2 regions of the Paenibacillus sp. 1781tsa1 genome follow, and region 1 is predicted to be linked to the other one. Evidence: predicted binding sites of a transcription regulator. Region 1 holds the regulator's gene; the other holds the start of a gene.
The links. Region 1 encodes LexA, which represses DNA repair genes until DNA is damaged. Its sites were predicted from a motif close to CGAACATATGTTCG; they were not measured.

Region 1 (4,440 bases):
TAAATAATACAGTTGTAAAATGTTGGATTTATGAATATTCTTTTGGAATACTAAGGTTGACTAATTAATAGAAATGATCTATTTTTGCAACAAACATGCCTTTTATCGAACAAATAGATTTGGTTGATAATAAGATAAATATACATATAAGACATTATTATTAAAGATGATTTCCTCCCGGTAGCCTTATGTTGGTTCGGATATCTATCTGGCATTTACTAAAACATTGATTATGGAGGAGTAGGAGAAGCGTAGCGCACAGTATCCATTAAGAACATGGGAAAGAGAAACTTTCGTGATACATTCGAGTATAGGGGCAAAAATAGGAGCCATCTTCAACGGCTCCTTTGTTTACTATGCAAACAAACTCAAGGATAAAACCACAAATCATTGAATTAGAGAAACCACTTCTCCTCGCCCGCAGAGTTATCCGCAATTAGGACATATGTTGGCAGATGATGACATTGAATGCGTAAGATCTACAAGCTATATCCATCCCTTCAGATCTCAGTACGTATAATCTTCTGTAAAAAAATAAAGATGAATTCTAATAATACCCAATAATTCGCTATAATCAATGGATACTTGCATTAAAAAGAATAGTAGCTTTCTCATATATTAAAACGCCTACCCAATTTCAGATACTTTCAAATCAATATTATGTTGAAAGTTTCATATAGAAGAGGTATACTTTAATTAAATTTTGAACAATTTAATTTTTAATAATTAATTGGAGATGTTAATATGGATCAGGCAAAACAACTAGTGACAGAACAACGTACATTTTTTTATACAGGACAAACTAAAAATATCGAGTATCGGATTAATGCGCTTCAACAGCTTAGAAAAGGGATTGAGAAGTATCAGCAACGGATCCAAGATGCACTTCGGGCGGATTTGAACAAATCTGAGGCGGAAGCTTATGGTTCCGAGATTCGCATTGTTCTTGGTGAACTGGATTTTGCATTAGAACATCTGCAGGAATGGGCTGAACCCAAACAAGTCCCAACCAATTCGGCTATGCCGGATGGGGTGAGCACCATTTATCCTGAACCATACGGAGTAGCGCTTATTATTGCACCTTGGAACTATCCTTTCCAACTTGCATTCGGTCCACTGATTGGAGCAATTGCAGCCGGTAACTGTGCAGTTATCAAGCCTTCTGAATTAACACCAGCCGTATCTCGTCTGACGTATGATCTGATTCAGGAGATCTTCCCTCAGGAGTATATTGCCGTTATGGAGGGGGAAGTTGAAGCCAGCACAGCATTGTTGAAAGAGAAGTTTGATTATATTTTCTTCACAGGCAGCACGGGTGTTGGTCGCATTGTTATGAAGGCAGCTGCGGAGTACCTGACTCCTGTAACTCTTGAGTTGGGCGGTAAGAGTCCTGCTATTGTCCATAGTGATGCAGATCTGAAGCTGGTAGCTCAGCGTATTGTTCGTGGTAAGTTCCTGAATGCAGGACAAACATGTGTTGCGCCGGATTACTTGCTTGTGCATGAACAAGTTCATGATGAATTGATTAATCTGATTGGCACAGAGATCAAAGATAAATTTGGGGATGATGTGTTACAAAACACTGATTTCCCGCATATTGTCAACGCGCGTAACTTTGATCGGTTGTCGAAATTCCTCACAGATGGCAAAACGCTGATAGGTGGACGTTCTGTGCGTGAGCAGTTGCTGATTGAGCCGACTGTACTTGGAGATGTGAACTGGGAATCACCTGTCATGCAAGAAGAGATCTTCGGTCCGATTCTTCCTGTATTTACGTACAGTGACTTGAACCCCATGCTGGATGAGATTGTTCGCCGACCAAAACCATTGGCGCTATATCTCTTCACACAGGATGAGGAACTACAGGATCAGGTGCTGAATCAAGTATCCTTCGGTGGGGGATGTATTAATGACACACTTTCTCATATGACTTCACATTATCTTCCGTTTGGTGGTGTAGGAGAGAGCGGTATGGGCTCATATCACGGACAACAGAGCTTTGATGTGTTCTCGCATCACAAGAGTGTTCTGAAACGCAGTGAATTATAAGCCGATAAAACAATATAAAAATAAAAAGAGGTTGTCCTGTTCATCAGGGCAACCTCTTTTTGTATTTCAGTGCATTGCATCTAGTTTTGTTACTCAGGTTAGATATTAATGAATATCTCGGAAAAGGCCAATGACTTTACCCAGAATACTAACGTGTTTCAAACGTAAAGGTTCGAAGGTCGCATTCTCCGGTTGAAGGCGAATATGATCTTTCTCTTTATAGAACGTTTTCACTGTAGCTTCATCGTCTTCAGTCATTGCAACAACGATATCACCGTTATCAGCAGTTTGCTGTTGACGGACAATAACGTAATCTCCGTTAACGATTCCAGCTTCCACCATACTATCTCCGACTACCGAAAGCATAAACACTTTCTGTTCGCCTACATAATGTGTAGGAAGAGGGAAGTAGTCTTCAATGTTCTCGGTTGCAGTGATTGGAACCCCGGCTGTAACCTTACCAACGACAGGAATACGTGCAACGCTATGAGCAAATTGATGAGAATGCTCAGATTCTTCCTGGCTCAAAAGCTCAATGGCTCTTGGCTTGGTAGGGTCGCGTCGGATCAAACCTTTTTTCTCCAAACGATCCAAATGTCCATGTACTGTTGAGCTGGAAGCCAGTCCAACCGCTTCACCAATTTCCCGTACGGAAGGAGGATACCCCTTCAACCGGACTTCATTTCGTATAAACTCCAGAATAGCCTGCTGCCTGCTGGATATCTTCGACATACCGTATCAACCCCATTTTAGTAACGTTTGGGAAAATTATAACATAGAACCTCCGTTCGTACAAACATAAGTTCTAAATATAATGGCATTAAATCAGTGTTTTTTAACTTATAGAACAGAATTTGTCCAATAGCCAGAGCATAATACTGCAAATGCTTTGCAAGAGGGCTTGAATTAAGATAGTTCTCCTTCGAAAAATAAGCGAACAATTGTTCTAAAAATCTATTGAACAAAACAAGTGTTCGTGTTATATTGATTTCAACAGATAGGAACAAACGTTTGGAGGCGGGTATTTAATGAAATATTCAACTTATCAAAGTATTTATGAACCGATGAATTCGGAACTGGTGAAGTCTAACATAGGGAACTACAAGAAGGTTTTAGCGCGTTTCAAGATTTCTTCATGGATGTTAAAGATAGCCATTACCTCATTGATTATATTTATTGGATGCAGCACTGTTTTAACTGTATTTGCTGGCAATGAGAACGATGTTCTGCCTGGAGGAAAGATAGCCGTTTCACAAGGAGAAACATTATGGAGTATTTCTTTGGAACATAAACCGACAAATATGGATACACGTATATATATAGAAGCAATTAAGAAAGTGAATCAACTTCAAGCGACTTCCATCCAAGTGGGGCAAGTACTAACTCTACCGCAATTCGCAGAATAAAAGCACATCAATGAGTGTTAACGCGTGTCAGCTTGACAAGCTGCCTTTATCATGGCAAAGTTAATATGACTTTGTATTTTTGGAGGGGACAAGCTTGGATATAGATAGTCTGGTAGCACGCATTAACGAATTGGCTCGTAAGCAAAAGTCCACTGGATTGTCGGAGGAAGAACTTGCTGAACGTGCTGAGTTAAGAGAGATTTATTTGAGTAATATTCGCAGTAATTTCAGACAACAACTGGATACCATTGAGATTGTTGATGATGAGAATGACAAAGGCCGCCAAGGCAAACTCAAACACTAACGAAACCTAATGATATCATTATGATATTTAGGTTTCTTCCTGTTATTTTGAGTGTGCAATTTATAGGGGGAAATGTTGGTTTACAGTTATGTAGCCGATACAAAGACACATAAGGGGGATTCTCATGTCGCGTTCGTTCGAGAGAACGGTTAAGAAAAATTCCAAGCAGTTAAATCAGCAACGCAAAAAAAGTGGTCAACCAATCACAGGTACACCAGGTGAAGAAGTCTTTAAGGGACGCAGCCTTTTGTTCCCTATATTTTTGATTGGTCTCGCCTTTTTGTATCTGTTTATGAGCACGTTCCTTGTGCAAGCTCCGATGACAACCTGGGACTGGGTGACGATGTTGCTTTACGTATTTTTGGCAGTCATCTTCATGCTTCGTCGTCCATATATCAAGATTAGCAGTAATCGGATTATAACGACGAAGGGTAATCGTGAACGTTCAATCGGGGTTGAAGATATTGTCAAATTCAGAATTGAACCAGGCACAGTTGTTATCGAACATAAAAGTCGCGGGAAAAGATGGGTGTTCACCAAGTTATTGAACCGTTACGATACAGATGCGATTGCAGAACGTTTGCTGAAGTTTGCAAAAGCACACCAGATCACCGTGGAAACCGTCGAAAAGTAATTATTGCATAAAGGGGTAGATGATCGGAATGGCGTTAAAAGCGATTT
Region 2 (4,440 bases), 1.5 Mb from region 1:
ACGAGAGCGATCGTGATTGCAGGATTCATACTGTTCACCTCCTCGTTGGTTCCTCCAAGGCATTCCTTGGGTCAATTTGCAGTTTTCAAACCTTACATATTTTTGGGAATAACGAATACTCACGGCGATCCCCCGCCGATTTTCATTTCACATGTACATGTTTCCACGTACTCTTCACTGTTTCCAGCGAACCCATAATTAAGAATGGTATAAATCTTAAGAAACCGAAACCGCTTTTTTGGAAGGAAAAAGGGTTGTCCATTTCTTACAGACTCATGTCCATTTTAGTATTTGACGAAAGAAATTGTCAAGAGAATGCAGTATAGAGACTCTGGGCTGCTAATCCCATAACAACGCTTCGTCATCTTCAGGGTCCCCAGCCTCATCTTCTTCAATTAAACAATTCACGACCCGGCGTACCATATCCATTGAAAAACCACGTCTCATTAAGAAGGGAAGCGTTTTATTTTTCTTCTCTTTGACGTCCCCTTTGACCTGATTCCATTTTTTTCGTCCGGCACTCATAGCAGTCTCAAATTCCGCATCCGTACTGACACCTTCCAGTGCTTCAGCAATGAGATCATTGGCAATGCCCTTTTGACGAAGCTCTTGCCTTATCCACAGTTTTCCCTTCCGCTTGCCCTCCATACGCTGTCTTGTCCATTCCTTCGCAAATAGGTCATCATCCACCAAATTCTCGCGCTCAAGTCGATCCAGCGTCTCTTCAATTAAAGGTGCAGCAAATTCTTTCTGACGAAGTTTCTGACTTAATTCATGACGTGTACGCGGCTTATGCTCCAAGAAACGCAGAGACTGTGCATACGTCCGTTGTCGCTCGTCAGCTACAATGATTTCTTCCAGATCCTTCTTCATAAACGTATTGCCTTGAGTCATCCTGTATTTAATCATCACATCTTCAAGAACTGTAATGGAGTGGATACCAAAAGTGATACGATAACGAGCTTGCCTGTGTTTCGTTCGTTCTACACGTGTTATAATAAGCTCTTCGTTGTCCGGAAATTGGGATAGGCCGTCCTGTTCTGCTTCTTCATATAAATCCTCGTCATGTTGATCCATTCAGGTCTCCCCTTTCACATTATTTTCAATCTGATTACGCCAGCGCCTCTTCACAAATGACAGAGAACGCTAATACAAAAGGCCGGGGACTCAGCCCGGCCTTTAGCTCCACAGTTAGCGTGCCAACAGCCCCTGTCCATTGGGACAGGGGCTGTTGGACAGCAAGAGCACTCCCACTACAATCCATTATCCAGATTGATCCAAGCTCAATCAGATAAGTTTACGGAGTCCAGTGGGAACCCCCCTCAAGGTCCTCCCTACAAGGGAGGATTTGAGAGATTACTCGTTGATTTCAAACAATTCTTGTTCTTCTTCTGCTTCTTTTTGTTGCTCTTCACTAGTTGGCGCAGGAACTGCGGTAGTCAAGTTACTAGCTACCCGAATTTTTTGTTCAATGATTTCAGCAATGTCTTTATGCTCTTTCATGAACTGCTTCGCGTTCTCACGACCTTGTCCTAAACGCTCGCCTTCGTAGGAGTACCATGCACCACTTTTATTAACGATGTCCAGCTCTGTACCAATGTCAATGATACTGCCTTCTCTTGAAATACCCTCGCCATACATGATATCCACTTCCGCTTGTTTAAACGGAGGTGCCACTTTGTTTTTCACAACTTTAATACGAGTACGGTTACCAATCATGTCATTACCTGATTTGATACTCTCAATACGACGCACATCCAGACGTACTGTAGAATAAAACTTCAGAGCACGACCACCAGGTGTTGTTTCCGGGTTACCAAACATAACGCCGACTTTCTCACGAAGCTGGTTAATGAAGATTGCGATTGTTTTGGATTTGCTGATTGCACCAGACAATTTACGCAACGCCTGAGACATCAAACGCGCTTGCAAACCAACGTGTGAATCACCCATTTCGCCTTCAATCTCTGCTTTTGGAACCAATGCAGCTACAGAGTCAATAACGACGATATCTACTGCACCACTGCGTACAAGAGCTTCTGCAATTTCCAGCCCTTGCTCACCCGTATCTGGCTGAGATAGAAGCAATTCGTCAATGTTAACGCCCAATTTGCTTGCGTATTGAGGATCAAGAGCATGCTCGGCATCGATAAATGCTGCTTGTCCACCAACACGTTGTACTTCAGCAATCGCATGCAATGCGACAGTTGTTTTACCTGAAGATTCAGGTCCATATATTTCAACAATACGGCCTTTAGGCAAGCCGCCTGTTCCTAATGCAATATCCAAAGCCAAGGAACCGCTGGGAATAATTTCCACATTCATATGAGTGGACTCACCCAGTTTCATGATGGATCCTTTACCAAATTGCTTCTCTATTTGACGGAGCGCCATATCAAGCGCGGCACGACGGTCTGACAATAAGCTCACACCCTTTACTGTTTATAAGATAATGATACCTTGTTTTAACACGTTTGCCAAGCTTTTTTTCGAACATACATTCGTTTTTTTTGTGAAGGCCGAGGCGCCTCTTCCTCAAAGAAACTTTCCATTAAACAGAAAAAAGAACCGTAAACAAGGCTGTAAAGCCTAATTCTACGGTTCTTCCGTCTTCCTTAATTATACTTCCTTAGAGCTTCAAATGCAATCGAAGCTATTAACTAATCAATCCATCGCCACAAGTTTTTGCCATAAGCGATAGAGAATCGCTTTGGCTGAACGAATGCGAACAGTCTCGCGATTGCCATTAATACGCAGCTCATGAATTTCCGTCTCTTTTCCACGTTCAGCAAGAGCGATGAAGACAAGTCCGGGTGGCTTGCGTTCCGAATATCCGGGTCCAGCTACACCGGTAACAGCCAAGCCAAAATCAGCATCGCCAATCATGCGAATCTGCTCAGCAAGCACTTTTGCAACCTCAGGACTTACTGCACCAGGTGCATCTTCACCTTCCAGATAATCATGAGGCACATTCAGCAGCTTTTCCTTAATTTCATTGGAGTAACAAACAATTCCACCTTTGAGCATGGAGGCACTTCCCGGTACAGAGGTCAGACTTTGCATGACAAGCCCTCCTGTACAGCTCTCAGCAGCGCTAAGCGTCAGCCCCATGTCAGACATCATGGTTACTATCGTATACTCTATAGGCACATCCTCGTTCGCGTAGAGATGTTCTGTCAAACGCTCCCGAATCTGAACCTCCATCGCATCCAGCTTCAGCTTCGCCTCTCCCTCACTCGCAGCCTTAGTAGAGACACGCACCGTAACTTCGCCTTCGCTAGCGTAAGGAGCAATCGTAGGGTCTGTCTGCGCGTCAATCAGATCCAGCAGTCGATCTTCCAGAGCAGATTCACCAATACCAGCGAATTTGAGCATTCGGGAATAGATCGGCATTTCTTCTGTTAGCACATGCTGGAACAGCCAAGGCTTGACTTCCTGTTCAAACATTGGAATCAGCTCTTTAGGTGGTCCAGGCATCACAATATAATGTTTATCATTATCAGAAATCGCATTTCCTGCCGCAAGGCCCGTTTCATTGGCCAGAGGTGTACCACCATCAATGACGATCGCCTGACGTCGGTTATTCTCTGTCATGTCCACATTACGATCTCTGAAAAAGCTTTCGATTTTGTCCATCGCCATTCGATCTGTATGCAGTTTTCGGTTAAGAACAGCTGCGAGCGCATCCTTGGTCAGATCATCTTGAGTAGGTCCGATGCCACCGGAAAATAAAATAACGTCTGCACGGCCCTGCGCAATGCGAATAGCTTCACTAAGTCGGTTCAGGTTATCCCCAACCACCGTTTGGAAATATACATCGATCCCCATCGCAGCCAATTCACGGGATAGGTATCTGGCATTGGTATTGACGATTTGTCCAAGCAGTAGCTCTGTGCCAACTGCAATGATTTCTGCCTTCATTGAGCATCCTCCTGTACATATGGTGAGTGATCAAAGGGCAATAGGATAATTTCCTATTGCCCCTGACCCAATGCTTCCTTCATGATTACCCATTTAAGAACAAACCATTATGCTTTTGTTAAATGAAGCAGGTTTTTGTTTTTGATAAAGTAATCGATACCCGACCAGATGGTAATAAGCGCTGCTGCCCATACCGCGATAATATCGACGTGAATACCCGTGTATGAGAACGGGAAATTGTTCAACAGCAGCAACACAATCGCTACAATCTGCACTACCGTCTTCAGCTTGCCCCAAGCACTGGCAGCAACAACCGAACCATCCAGCAATGCGATTTGGCGCAAGCCGGTAACTGCAAATTCACGACTAATAATAACCACTGCAATCCAGGAATCCAGCTTGCCCATCTCCACAAGCGAGATCAGAACTGCTGTAACCAACAGCTTGTCTGCGAGTGGATCGAGCAGTTTTCCCAGATTGGTAACCATGTTATTTTTTCGCGCAAGGTATCCGTCAATT

Region 2: the regulator LexA is predicted to act here: its motif matches at 2,491-2,504, upstream of recA (recombinase RecA).

The regions. Positions count from the first base shown of each region.
Region 1 is NZ_JAMYWY010000001.1:4,053,389-4,057,828, reverse strand. It holds gene NKT06_RS17810 (aldehyde dehydrogenase) at 745-2,049, shown strand; gene lexA (transcriptional repressor LexA) at 2,155-2,781, opposite strand; gene NKT06_RS17800 (LysM peptidoglycan-binding domain-containing protein) at 3,078-3,455, shown strand; gene NKT06_RS17795 (DUF896 domain-containing protein) at 3,550-3,759, shown strand; gene NKT06_RS17790 (hypothetical protein) at 3,884-4,393, shown strand; gene NKT06_RS17785 (HAD family hydrolase) at 4,422-4,440, shown strand, end outside.
Region 2 is NZ_JAMYWY010000001.1:2,549,616-2,554,055, reverse strand. It holds gene rny (ribonuclease Y) at 1-29, opposite strand, end outside; gene NKT06_RS11490 (regulatory protein RecX) at 340-1,077, opposite strand; gene recA (recombinase RecA) at 1,357-2,421, opposite strand; gene NKT06_RS11480 (competence/damage-inducible protein A) at 2,665-3,921, opposite strand; gene pgsA (CDP-diacylglycerol--glycerol-3-phosphate 3-phosphatidyltransferase) at 4,029-4,440, opposite strand, start outside.